One region of the Stenotrophomonas sp. CS3K5 genome, then DNA from elsewhere that is predicted to be linked to it. Evidence: predicted binding sites of a transcription regulator. Region 1 holds the regulator's gene; the other holds the start of a gene.
What was found. Region 1 encodes FliA, which starts transcription of late flagellar genes. Its sites were predicted from a motif close to TAAAGTTTNNCNNNCNNNGGCCGATAA; they were not measured.

Region 1 (5,701 bases):
ACCATGGCGGTGACGCCGAGGAAGCCGGCGCCGCCCTTGAGCGTGTGGTAGCCGCGGAACACCGCGTTGAGCTGCTCGCTGTCCTGCGGCGCCTGCTCCAGCGACACCAGCTGTTCGCCCAGGCGGTCCAGGATTTCCTGTGCCTCGATGATGAAATCGGCAGTGATGTCGTCGGATACCGCGCTCATGCTTACAGCCCCAGATCCGACAACAGGTCGTCGGCGTCGTTCTGCGAGACCGCGTGGCGGTCCAGTCCCTTCAGTGCCGGCCCGGCCAGTTCCGGGTCGGTGCGATGCTGTTCCGGCGGCAGGCCGAGCGCGCCGAAGCCTTCGTGCACGCGGCGCACGATGCCGACCACGCGACGGATGATCTGCCCGGTCAGGTCCTGGTAGCTCTGGGTCAGGGCGATCTCGGTGAGGTTGTGGCGGATGCGCTCTAGCTGCGCGTCCTGGCCCGGCTGCAGGCCTTCGGCGCGCAGTTGCTCGGTCAGGCTGCGGCATTCCTCGGCCAGGTCCAGGGTGCGGTGGGTGGCCTGTTCGGTCATCGCCACCACGTGGTCCAGGCGCGCGCAGGCGTCGTCCAGTTCACCGGCATCGCTGGGCACGGTCGGCAGTTCACCCAGCGCCTGGCCGAGTTCGCGGGCCAGCCGCGAAAGACCGCTCATCATCGGCTGCGTGCGCAGCGCGACCAGTCCGTCGATGCGCTGCCGCCAGGCGGCCTCGTCACCGGACTCCAGCGCGTCCAGGGCTTCCTGCAGGCGCAGGGCAAGGGCGTTCTTGTCGACCGTGGTATCCATCAGGCGCTGGCCGCCAGGCGTTCGAAGATCTTGCCCAGCTTTTCTTCCAGGGTCTGCGCGGTGAACGGCTTGATGATGTAGCCGTTGACGCCGCTCTGGGCGGCTTCGATGATCTGCTCGCGCTTGGCTTCGGCGGTCACCATCAACACCGGCAGGGTCTTCAGCTTGGCATCGGCGCGGATCGCCTTGAGCAGCTCGATGCCGGTCATCACCGGCATGTTCCAGTCGGTGACCACGAAATCGAACGGCTGGCTCTGCAGCAGCGACAGCGCGGCATGCCCGTCCTCGGCTTCGGCGGTGTTGGTGAAGCCCAGATCGCCCAGCAGGTTCTTGACGATGCGACGCATGGTCGAGAAGTCGTCGACGATCAGGATGCGCATGTTCTTGTTCAAAGCAGAGTTCCTTTGTTGTTCATTCCGGGCGGCCGGGGGCAGACGCCTCGGGGATGTTCATTCTTCAAGGCCGGCGTCGACCGCCTCGAAAATCTTCAGTCGGCCACGCAGGCGCAGCACCGCCTGGCCGTGGATCTGGCAGACCCGCGACTCGCTCACGCCGAGCACCGCACCGATCTCCTTCAGGTTCAGCTCCTGCTCGTAGTAGAGCGAGAGCACCAGCTGTTCGCGCTCGGGCAGGTGGCCGATGGCCTTGCCCAGCTCGCGGCCGAACTCGCCGCGCTCCAGCACCTGCTGCGGGGTCGGGCCGCCCTGGGCGACGGTATCCAGTTCGCCCTGGTCCTCGATACGCGATTCCAGGCTCAGCACCTGGCCGCGCGCGGCGTCTTCCATCAGCCGCAGGTATTCGGGCAGCGGCATGTCCATCGCGGCGGCCACTTCGGTGGCGCTGGCGGCACGGCCACTGCTCTGTTCCAGGCGGCGGATGGTGGCAGCAGCATCGCGTGCACGGCGGTGCACCGAACGCGGCACCCAATCGCCACGACGGATCTCGTCGATCATCGAACCGCGGATGCGGATCGACGCGTAGGTCTCGAACGAGGCGCCCTGGTCGGCGTCGTAGCTGCGCGAGGCCTCGATCAGGCCCATCATGCCGGCCTGGATCAGGTCGTCGACTTCGACGCTGGCCGGCAGGCGTGCGGCCAGGTGGTGGGCGATGCGCCGCACCAGGTCCGAATGCTGGGCGATGACCTCGTTGGCCGCCGAGCGCTGGACCTCCCGGTACTGGGCTGCGCCTTTCATGCGGCCACCCCGCGCTGCTTGAGGATGCGTTCGAGGAAGAACTCGACGCCGCCACGCGGTTCGGTCGGCGCCTGCCAGCGCGCGGTGCGCCGTGCGATCTCGGTGATCGCCAGTGCAGCCGGGCTGGATGGGTAGGCCTTGACCACCGGCTGCTGGCGCTGCACCGACAGGCGCAACCAGTCATCCTGCGGCACGCAGCCCAGGTAATTCAATGAGACATCGGCCAGGAACTTCTCGCAGACGCGGGTCAGCTTTTCGTACAGCACGCGGCCTTCGTTGGGGTCGCGCACCATGTTGGCCACCACCTGGATGCGGTCCACCCCACGCTCGCGCGAGAGCACCTTGATCAGCGCGTAGGCGTCGGTGATCGAGGCCGGTTCGTCGCAGACCACCACCACGGTGTCCTGTGCGGCCTGGCAGAAGGTCAGCACGCCATCGGTGATGCCGGCGGCGGTGTCCACCACCATGATGTCCAGCTCGCGCTCCAGTTCGGAGAACACGTTGACCAGGCCGACGTGCTCGGCCGGGGCCAGTTCGGCCATGTGCCGGCGGCCGGACGCGGCCGGGACCACCAGCACGCCGTTCGGGCCTTCGACGATGACGTCATCCAGCGAGCAGCGGCCGGCGACCAGGTCGGCCAGCGTGAAGGTGGGGTTCAACCCCAGGATCACGTCGATGTTGGCCAGGCCCAGGTCCGCATCCAGCAGCAGCGTGCGCTTGCCCATGCCGGCCAGCGCCACGGCCAGGTTGGCCGACACGTTGGTCTTGCCCACGCCGCCCTTGCCGCCGGTCACGGCAATGGTGCGCACAGGGCCGAGCGGCTCGCTGCGGGTGGCCGACAGCGGGAAGGTCTTGGTCAGCTTGGCGTACTCACGCGACGGCATGGTTCAACTCCGGGTTGCAGGGCATATCGGCCGCTCGGCGCAAATCTTCAAGGCGAAGTACGAGATTGGCCGCACTGGCCCGGTGCAGGTCCTCCGGTACGTCCTGGCCGTCAGTCACCCAGGTGATCGGCAGGCTGTGATCCACGGCCACCGACAGCGCGTTGCCGAAACGGCCGGTCTCGTCCAGCTTGCTCAGCACCAGCCCCTGCAGGTTGGCCGCGCCAAAGCGGCGGACCACCTCGTCCATGTCGCCGAAACTGGTGTTGGCCGGCAGCACCAGCAGGGTGCGCACCTGGCGGGCGGCGCGCAGCCACTGCAGCTGGGCGGCCAGTGCGCGGTCACGCGGGCCCAGGCCGGCTGTGTCGATCAGCACCAGCTTGTAGTCCTTCAGGCGTTCCAGCAGCTGGTCCAGGTCGGTACCGCTGTTGGCCTCGTGCACGGCGATGCCGAGCTGGCGGCCGTAGCCGTACAGCTGTTCGCGGGCGCCGATGCGGGTGGTGTCGGTGGTCACCAGGGCAACGTCACGCGGGGCGTGCTTCTCGGCGAAGCGCGAGGCCAGCTTGGCGATGGTGGTGGTCTTGCCGGCGCCGGTCGGGCCGACCAGCGCGATCACACCGCCTTCTTCCAGCGGGTCGACCGGGGCGATCGGCAGCTTGCGCGAGATCAGCCCCAGCATCAGGCCGCGGCCGCGGTGGGCTTCGGTCTCCAGTGGGATCTGCATGGCCACGTCGCGGGCCAGGCCAGCGTCGAAGCCGTACTCATCCATCAGGTCCAGGGCGGTGGCACGCACCGGGCAGCCGCGCAGGCGCTCGTCGGTGAAGCGGTTCATCTCGCGCTCGATCACCTGGCGCATGCCGGCCACTTCCTGGCGCAGCTGGCGGATCTCGGCGTCGTCCTGGGCCACCACGGTCAGCGCCGGGGCCGGCGCCAGCATCGGCGCCGGGCTGGCGTCGTCGTCGGCGTCCACCGGTGCCGGTTCGCTGACGGTCGATTCGGCCGGCGCCTCGGCCACGGCGGCAGTCGGCAGCGGCGGCGGCTGCACTGCCGGGGCGGGGCTTTCGTGATGCGTTTCGTGCGGCGGGTCGATCTGGAAGCGGGCGCGGTTGGGTGCTGCTACGGCCACCGCTGCCGGCGCGACGATGGGCTCGGCGAACGGGGCGAAGATCTGTTCCGGCAGCGTCGGTTCGTTGACGGCGGCGCGCGCCAGGGTGGCGGCGAAGCCGGTGCTGCCACGGGTCGGCACGATCTCGTCGGCGCTGTCCAGGGTGCGGCCGGTGGCACCGACCGCGGCGCGGGCCAGGGCCGCCACCGCCGAGGTGGTGGCGGCGACCGGTTCCGGTGCCGGGGTGCTGCTGCGGCGGCGGGTGACGGCGGCAATCACCGCATCGGCGGCGGTGCGCGGCTTCGGTGCCGGCGGCGGCGCCACGTCACGGCGCGAGGCTTCCAGTGCACGCTGCACGGCGCTCTCATCGTAGTTGGCGGCGGCCACGATCTCGATGCCTTCCTCGATCCGGCGGTTGGACAGGATCACGGCGTCGGGGCCGTGCTCCTTGCGCACCAGGTTCATGGCCGAGCGCATGTCGGCGGCGACGAATCGTTTGATTTTCATGCTGTGGTCACGGGACGAAGACGGCGGGGTGGCGTTCGGGGAACTCGGGTGGTCGGTGGTCTGCACGGTGCGGGTTCCCCTTGGTATCTGTCTGTTGCGTTGGTTCGGAAGTGGTGTCTGTTTTCTGGCGCATCGGCGGGCGGCGTCAGCTGATCGTTCCGACCAGCTTCAGGCGCTTGTCCTCCGGCACCTCGCTGTAGGCCAGGACCGACAGCGACGGAACGCTGTGGCGGACCAGGCGCGCCAGCGCGGCGCGCACCGGGCCGGGTACCAGCACGACCGCGGGCTCGTTGCGGGCTTCCTGCTTGCTGACACAGTCGGCCAGGCTCTGGTGCAGTCGCTCGGCGAGTCCGGGTTCCAGCGCGGCGCCGTTGCCCTGCGTGGACTCCTGCAAGACACGTTCCAATTGCGGGTTGAGGGTGAACACCGGCAGCTCCGCCGACATTCCGGCGATCTCCTGCACGATGAAGCGGCCCAGCGCGGTGCGCACCGCGGCGGTCAGCACGGCCGGGTCCTGGCTGCCGGGGGCATGTTCGACCAGCGATTCGGCGATCTTGCGCAGCTGGCGGATCGGGATGCGCTCGACCAGCAGGTTCTGCAGCACGCGTACCACGGCCGACAGCGGCAACGCCTTGGGCGTCAGATCTTCGACGAGCTTGGGCGCACTCTTGGCCAGGTTGGCCAGCAGGTGCTGCACTTCTTCGTGGCCGAGCAGTTCCGGGGCGTGCTCGCGGATCAGGTGCGAAAGATGGGTGGCCACCACGGTGGCCGGGTCGACCACGGTGTAGCCCAGCGTTTCGGCCTGGGCGCGCTGGTGCGGCTGGATCCAGGTGGCATCCAGGCCGAACGCGGGGTCCTTGCCGGCGATGCCTTCCAGCGTACCCAGGGCGCTGCCCGGGTCCAGCGCCAGTTCGCGGTCCGGATGGATCTCGGCGGTGGCCACCGGCACGCCGTGCACCAGCACGCGATAGCCGTTGGCCGGCAGTTCCAGGTTGTCGCGGATGTGCACCGACGGAATCAGGAAGCCGACATCCTGGGTCAGCTTGCGGCGCACGCCCTTGATGCGCGCCATCAGTTCGCCGCCCTGGTTGCTGTCCACCAGCGGAATCAGACGGTAGCCCACCTCCAGCCCCAGCGGATCGACCGGGCGCAGCTCGTCCCAGCTCAATTCCGCCGTCGGTGCCGCTGCGGCCGGACGGCCCAGCGCGTTCAGCGCGGC
Region 2 (5,701 bases), on a different contig from region 1:
GGCGCGATCGAGGCGGCCACTGCGGCAAGCGCGCGCGGAACCGATGTGGCCGCAGCAACCGCACCCGTACGGAACACGGCCACGGCCTCGGACAGCAGGTTGGCCTGCTCCGCCATCGAGCGTGCGGCGGCACTGGCTTCTTCCACCAGCGCTGCATTCTGCTGCGTGGTCTCGTCCATCTGCACCACCGCCTGGTTGACCTGCTCGATGCCCGAACTCTGCTCCTGCGAGGCTGCGGAAATGTCGGCCATGATGTCGGTCACGCGCTGCACCGAGGCCACGATCTCGCCCATGGTGGTGCCGGCCTGACGCACCAGTGCCGATCCATCGGCCACCTTGCCCACCGAATCCTCGATCAGCCCCTTGATCTCCTTGGCCGCCCCCGCCGAGCGCTGCGCCAGCGTGCGCACTTCGCTGGCCACCACCGCAAAGCCTCTACCCTGCTCGCCGGCACGCGCGGCTTCCACTGCGGCGTTCAACGCCAGGATGTTGGTCTGGAAGGCGATGCCGTCGATGACGCTGATGATCTCGGCGATCTTCTTCGAAGCGGCTTCGATGGCGGACATGGTGGTCACCACCTGGCCGACCACATCGCCGCCCTGTGTCGCCACGCCATGCGCGCCGATGGCCAGCTGGTTGGCCTGGCGCGCGTGCTCGGCGTTCTGCTTGACGGTGGAGGTCAGTTCCTCCATCGATGCGGCGGTCTCTTCCAGGTTGGCCGCCTGCTGCTCGGTGCGCCGCGACAGGTCGGTATTGCCGGCGGCGATCTCGCCTGCGGCCAGAGTGATGCTCGATGCACTGGACTGGATGCGCCCGACGATCTGCTTGAGCTGATCGACGGTGGCGTTGCAGTCGTCCCGCATGCGCGCGAACACGCCATGGAAGTCACCTTCCATGCGCACGGTCAGGTCGCCGCGCGAGATCGCCTGCAGCAGGGTCGAGACCTGTACCAGATTCTCGTCGGTGGTCTGCATCAGCCGGTTCAGCCCGGCCACCATGTCACCAAACTCGTAGGAGAAGCGCGCTTCATCACCGCGCTGGCTGAAATCGCCGGCGGCCGCTGCAGTCGCCAGCCGGCGGATCTCGCCATTGATCGCCGACAGGCTGCGCTTGGTCTCGTCCATGGCCTGGGTGATCGCCGCCTTCTCGCCCGGCAATGGATCCATGTCCACCGACAGGTCACCGCGCGCGTAATGCTTCATCACCTCGATCAAGCGGTTCTGCACCTGTACGTGCGAGCCCACCAGGGCATTGGTCTCGTGCACCATGCGTCCGTAGTCGCCCGGGAACGCGCTCTCGTCCATGCGATAGCTGAGACTCCCCGCATCGTGCTGGCGGGCCAGCTCGCCCTGTGCCGCCATCACCGCCTGCACCTGGGCCTGCATGCGCTGCATCGACTTCAGCAGCTGGGTCACCTCATCGTTGCCCGAGGCGTCGATGGCAGTGTCCAGGCGTCCGCTGGCGATACCGTCGGCCAGCTTCACCGCCCCGGCCAACGGGCGGGTCAGGCTGCGGGTGATCGCCCAGGCCGCCAATGACCCCAGCAGCAGGCTCAGTGCGCCAAATACCATCGACAGCGTGCCGGTCCAGGCCTCGGTGGCGCGATACTCTTCGCGGCTGCGCGCGGTCAGCGATTCCTGGTGGCGCAGCAGCGCGGAAATGGATTCGTTCCACACAGTCGCCAGACCATGCTCGGCCAGCAGTTCGCGGGCGGCACCGTCGAAATCACCGGCCTTCATGCGTGCATGCAGCTGCCCGGTGGAAACCTCGGTGGCCTTGCGCGCCGCCTCGATTTTCGCCACCAGCGCATCTCCGGTGGCGTCGCGCGGAATCTTGACGTAACGTGCCCATATACCGTCGTAGGTATGCGACAGCTGCAGGGCCTGCTGATAATCCTTGTCGAAATCCTCGCCGCGCTTGATCACCATCAACCGCCGGTGCATCAGCATCGCGTTGTTGGTATCGAGCATGTCGTTCAACAGCCGCATCTTCACCATGTTCACGTCCACCACCTTTTCGAACTGGGCGGACTTGAGGTGATTTCCGTACAGCACCAGGCCGACGATGGCCAGGATGAACAGGAGCAGCAGACCAAACCCGGCACCCAGCCGGGAACCCACACGGAGGTTGCGTAAGGCGAGCATCTCAATTCCCTTGATCATGGCCGTACGATCGATGGCGGCGTGACCGGGAGAATCTTTAAGAGATTTTCTTCATATACCTTCAAGAATATCCTGAACTGTGCGAAGCGGCCTGGGAAATACCCCTGATACCCGCATTCATAATGCCAGTTAATACCCTTGAGACGGATACCGGGAATCCCCGACGGGCGATCGCCGTGGAGGGGCCCACCCGCCCTCGGCAGATCGCACCGGCAGCGGCTGATGCACCTTGTGGCCCGGCATCGGTACCGGCACCCGGGTGCCCCAGCAGTTACCATGGACGGCCCTGTCCCTGCTCCGCCGCCGCAGCCTTCCGGCGCGGCCGGATGCCCCGATCCACGAGTCCCATGTCCAAAGACAAGTCCGCCGAACACACCCCGCTGATGAAGCAGTTCTTCGCAGCCAAGTCCGACTACCCGGACCTGCTGCTGTTCTTCCGCATGGGCGACTTCTACGAGCTGTTCTACGACGATGCACGCAAGGCCGCGCGCCTGCTCGACATCACCCTGACCCAGCGCGGCAGTTCCGGCGGCGCGCCGATCCCGATGGCCGGTGTGCCGGTGCATGCCTACGAAGGCTATCTGGCGCGGCTGGTGGCGCTGGGCGAGTCGGTGGCCATCTGCGAGCAGATCGGCGATCCGGCGCTGGCCAAGGGGCTGGTCGAACGCAAGGTAGTGCGCATCGTCACCCCCGGCACGGTCACCGACGAGGCGCTGCTGGACGAGCGCCGCGACACCCTGCTGATGGCCCTGTCGCGTACCCGCCAGGGCTACGGCCTGGCCTGGGCCGACCTGGCCGGTGGTCGCTTCCTGGTCAACGAAGTGGAGACCGACGACGCGCTGGAAGCCGAACTGGCGCGCCTGGAGCCGGCCGAACTGCTGGTGCCTGACGAAGAGAACTGGCCGGAGTTCCTGCGCCAGCGCACCGGCGTGCGCCGCCGCGCACCGTGGCTGTTCGACGCCGACAGCGGCCGCCGCCAGCTGCTGGCCTTCTTCAAGCTGCATGACCTGAGCGGTTTCGGCATCGACGACAAGCCGCGCGCCACCGCCGCCGCCGGCGCCCTGCTGGGCTATGTGGAGGAAACCCAGAAGCAGCGCCTGCCGCACCTGACCTCGATCGCGATGGAAACCGCCGGCGAGGCAATCGCGATGAACGCCGCTACCCGCCGCCACCTGGAGCTGGATACGCGCGTCGACGGCGATACCCGCAACACCCTGCTGGGCGTGCTCGACAGCACGGTCACGCCGATGGGCGGGCGGCTGCTGCGGCGCTGGCTGCATCGTCCGCTGCGCCTGCGCGAGGTGCTGGTGCAGCGCCATCACGCCGTGGAAACCCTGATTGATCGCGGCGGCGACGCCGACATCCGCGAGCAGTTCCGCCGCCTGGGTGATCTGGAGCGCATCCTCACCCGCGTTGCACTGCGCTCGGCGCGCCCGCGCGACTTCTCCACCCTGCGTGATGGCCTGGGCCTGCTGCCGGCTGTGCGCGAGGTGCTGGCACCGCTGGATTCGCCGCGCCTGCAGACCCTGCACGCCGCGCTGGGCGAGCACGACGAATGCGCGCAGCTGCTGGCGAGCGCGATTGCCGAAATGCCACCGCTGAAGCTGAGCGATGGCGGCGTGCTGGCTGATGGCTTCGACGAGGAACTGGACGAACTGCGCCGGCTGTCGACCCACGCCGACCAGTTCCTGGTCGACCTGGAACAGCGCGAACGCGAAAGCAGCGGCATTCCCACCCTGAAGGTGGGCTACAACCGCGTGCACGGCTACTACATCGAAATCAGCAAGGGCCAGTCCGAGCGCGCGCCGGTGCACTACACCCGCCGGCAGACGTTGACCAATGCCGAGCGCTACATCACCGAAGAACTGAAAGCGTTCGAAGACAAGGTGCTGTCCGCGCGCGACCGTTCGTTGTCGCGCGAGAAGTACCTCTACGAACAACTGCTCGACACGCTGGGCAGCCAGCTGGAACCGCTGAAGCAGTGTGCGGCGGCGCTGAGCGAACTGGACGTGCTGGCCGCCTTCGCCGAGCGCGCACAGGCGCTGGACTGGGCACGCCCGGAACTGCAGGCCGAGCCCTGCCTGAAAATCGAACGCGGCCGCCACCCGGTGGTCGAGGCGGTGCGCGAACAGCCGTTCGAACCCAACGATCTGGACCTGCATCCAGACCGTCGCATGCTGGTCATCACCGGCCCGAACATGGGCGGTAAATCCACCTACATGCGGCAGAACGCGCTGATCGTGCTGCTGGCCCACATCGGCAGCTTCGTGCCGGCCAGCCGCGCGTTGATCGGCCCGATCGACCGCATCCTCACCCGCATCGGCGCCGGCGACGACCTGGCGCGCGGGCAATCCACCTTCATGGTGGAAATGGCCGAAACCAGCTACATCCTGCACCACGCCACCGCGCACTCGCTGGTGCTGATGGACGAGATCGGCCGTGGCACCTCCACCTATGACGGCCTGGCGCTGGCCGACGCGGTGGCGCGCCACCTGGCCTACCAGAACCGCTGCTACACGCTGTTTGCCACCCACTACTTCGAACTGACCGCGCTGGCCGACGAACAGCACGAGGGCGGCCGCAGCGGCATTGCCAACGTGCACCTGGACGCGGTCGAGCATGGCGAGGCGCTGGTGTTCATGCACGCAGTGAAGGACGGCCCGGCCAACCGCAGCTTCGGCCTGCAGGTGGCGGCGCTGGCCGGCCTGCCGCGCGCGACCGTGGCGCAGGCGCGTCGTCGCCTGGCCGAGCTGGAACAGCGTGGCGGCGAAAGCCACGCGGCCGAACTGGCACCGCAGGCACTGGACGCACCGCAGCAGTTTGGCCTGTTCAGCGCGCCATCCAGCAAGGCGCAGGAAGCGCTGGCGGCGATCGATCCGGACGAGTTGACCCCGAAGCAGGCGCTGGAAGCGCTGTACCGGTTGAAGGCGTTGTTGTAACCCAGGGCCGCCAGGCATGGCCCGGCGCTACCGGTCGACACGGCGCCCGCCCGGGCGCCATGAACCCTTCGCATTGCCGTCGTGTACCCGGCGTTATGCTCGGGCAGTCCTTCCTTCACCGAACGGAGACTGCCATGAACACCGAATCGCTTGCTGCATCTCTCTTCCAGCAGCTGCAGCAGGGCCAAGGCCTGCAGCAGGTGTCCCAGCAACTCGGCCTGGACAGCAGCCAGACCGCCCAGGCTGTCGGCAGCGCCCTGCCCCTGCTGCTCGGCGCGATGGGGCAGAACGCCAGTGAGCCACAGGGCGCGCAGTCGCTGCTCAACGCGTTGCAGCGCGACCACAGCGGTGGCGGCGGCTTCGACCTGGGCGGCATCCTGGGCGCGGTGATGGGCGGCGGTGGCAGCGGCGCCACCGATGGCGCCGGCATCCTCGGCCATGTGTTCGGTGGCCAGCAACCGCAGGCGGCACAACTGCTCGGGCAGAAGACCGGCCTCGACAGCGGCACCTCGGGCAAGCTGCTGGCGATCCTCGCCCCCATCGTGATGTCCTTCCTGGCCCAACGCTTCGCCCAGGGCGGCAACGCAGGCCAGCTGAGCC

Region 2: AC5YGJ_RS00650 (methyl-accepting chemotaxis protein) is a predicted target of FliA. The motif match lies at 2,176-2,202, and genes of this name have one in related genera.

What each region holds. Positions count from the first base shown of each region.
Region 1 covers NZ_JCAKRX010000002.1:535,046-540,746, reverse strand. Annotated here, with positions in the region: gene AC5YGJ_RS05060 (chemotaxis protein CheA) at 1-188, opposite strand, end outside; gene AC5YGJ_RS05055 (protein phosphatase CheZ) at 191-796, opposite strand; gene cheY (chemotaxis response regulator CheY) at 796-1,188, opposite strand; gene AC5YGJ_RS05045 (RNA polymerase sigma factor FliA) at 1,246-1,989, opposite strand; gene AC5YGJ_RS05040 (MinD/ParA family ATP-binding protein) at 1,986-2,873, opposite strand; gene flhF (flagellar biosynthesis GTPase FlhF) at 2,860-4,482, opposite strand; gene flhA (flagellar biosynthesis protein FlhA) at 4,628-5,701, opposite strand, start outside.
Region 2 covers NZ_JCAKRX010000001.1:147,157-152,857, forward strand. Annotated here, with positions in the region: gene AC5YGJ_RS00650 (methyl-accepting chemotaxis protein) at 1-2,144, opposite strand, end outside; gene mutS (DNA mismatch repair protein MutS) at 2,510-5,101, shown strand; gene AC5YGJ_RS00660 (DUF937 domain-containing protein) at 5,236-5,701, shown strand, end outside.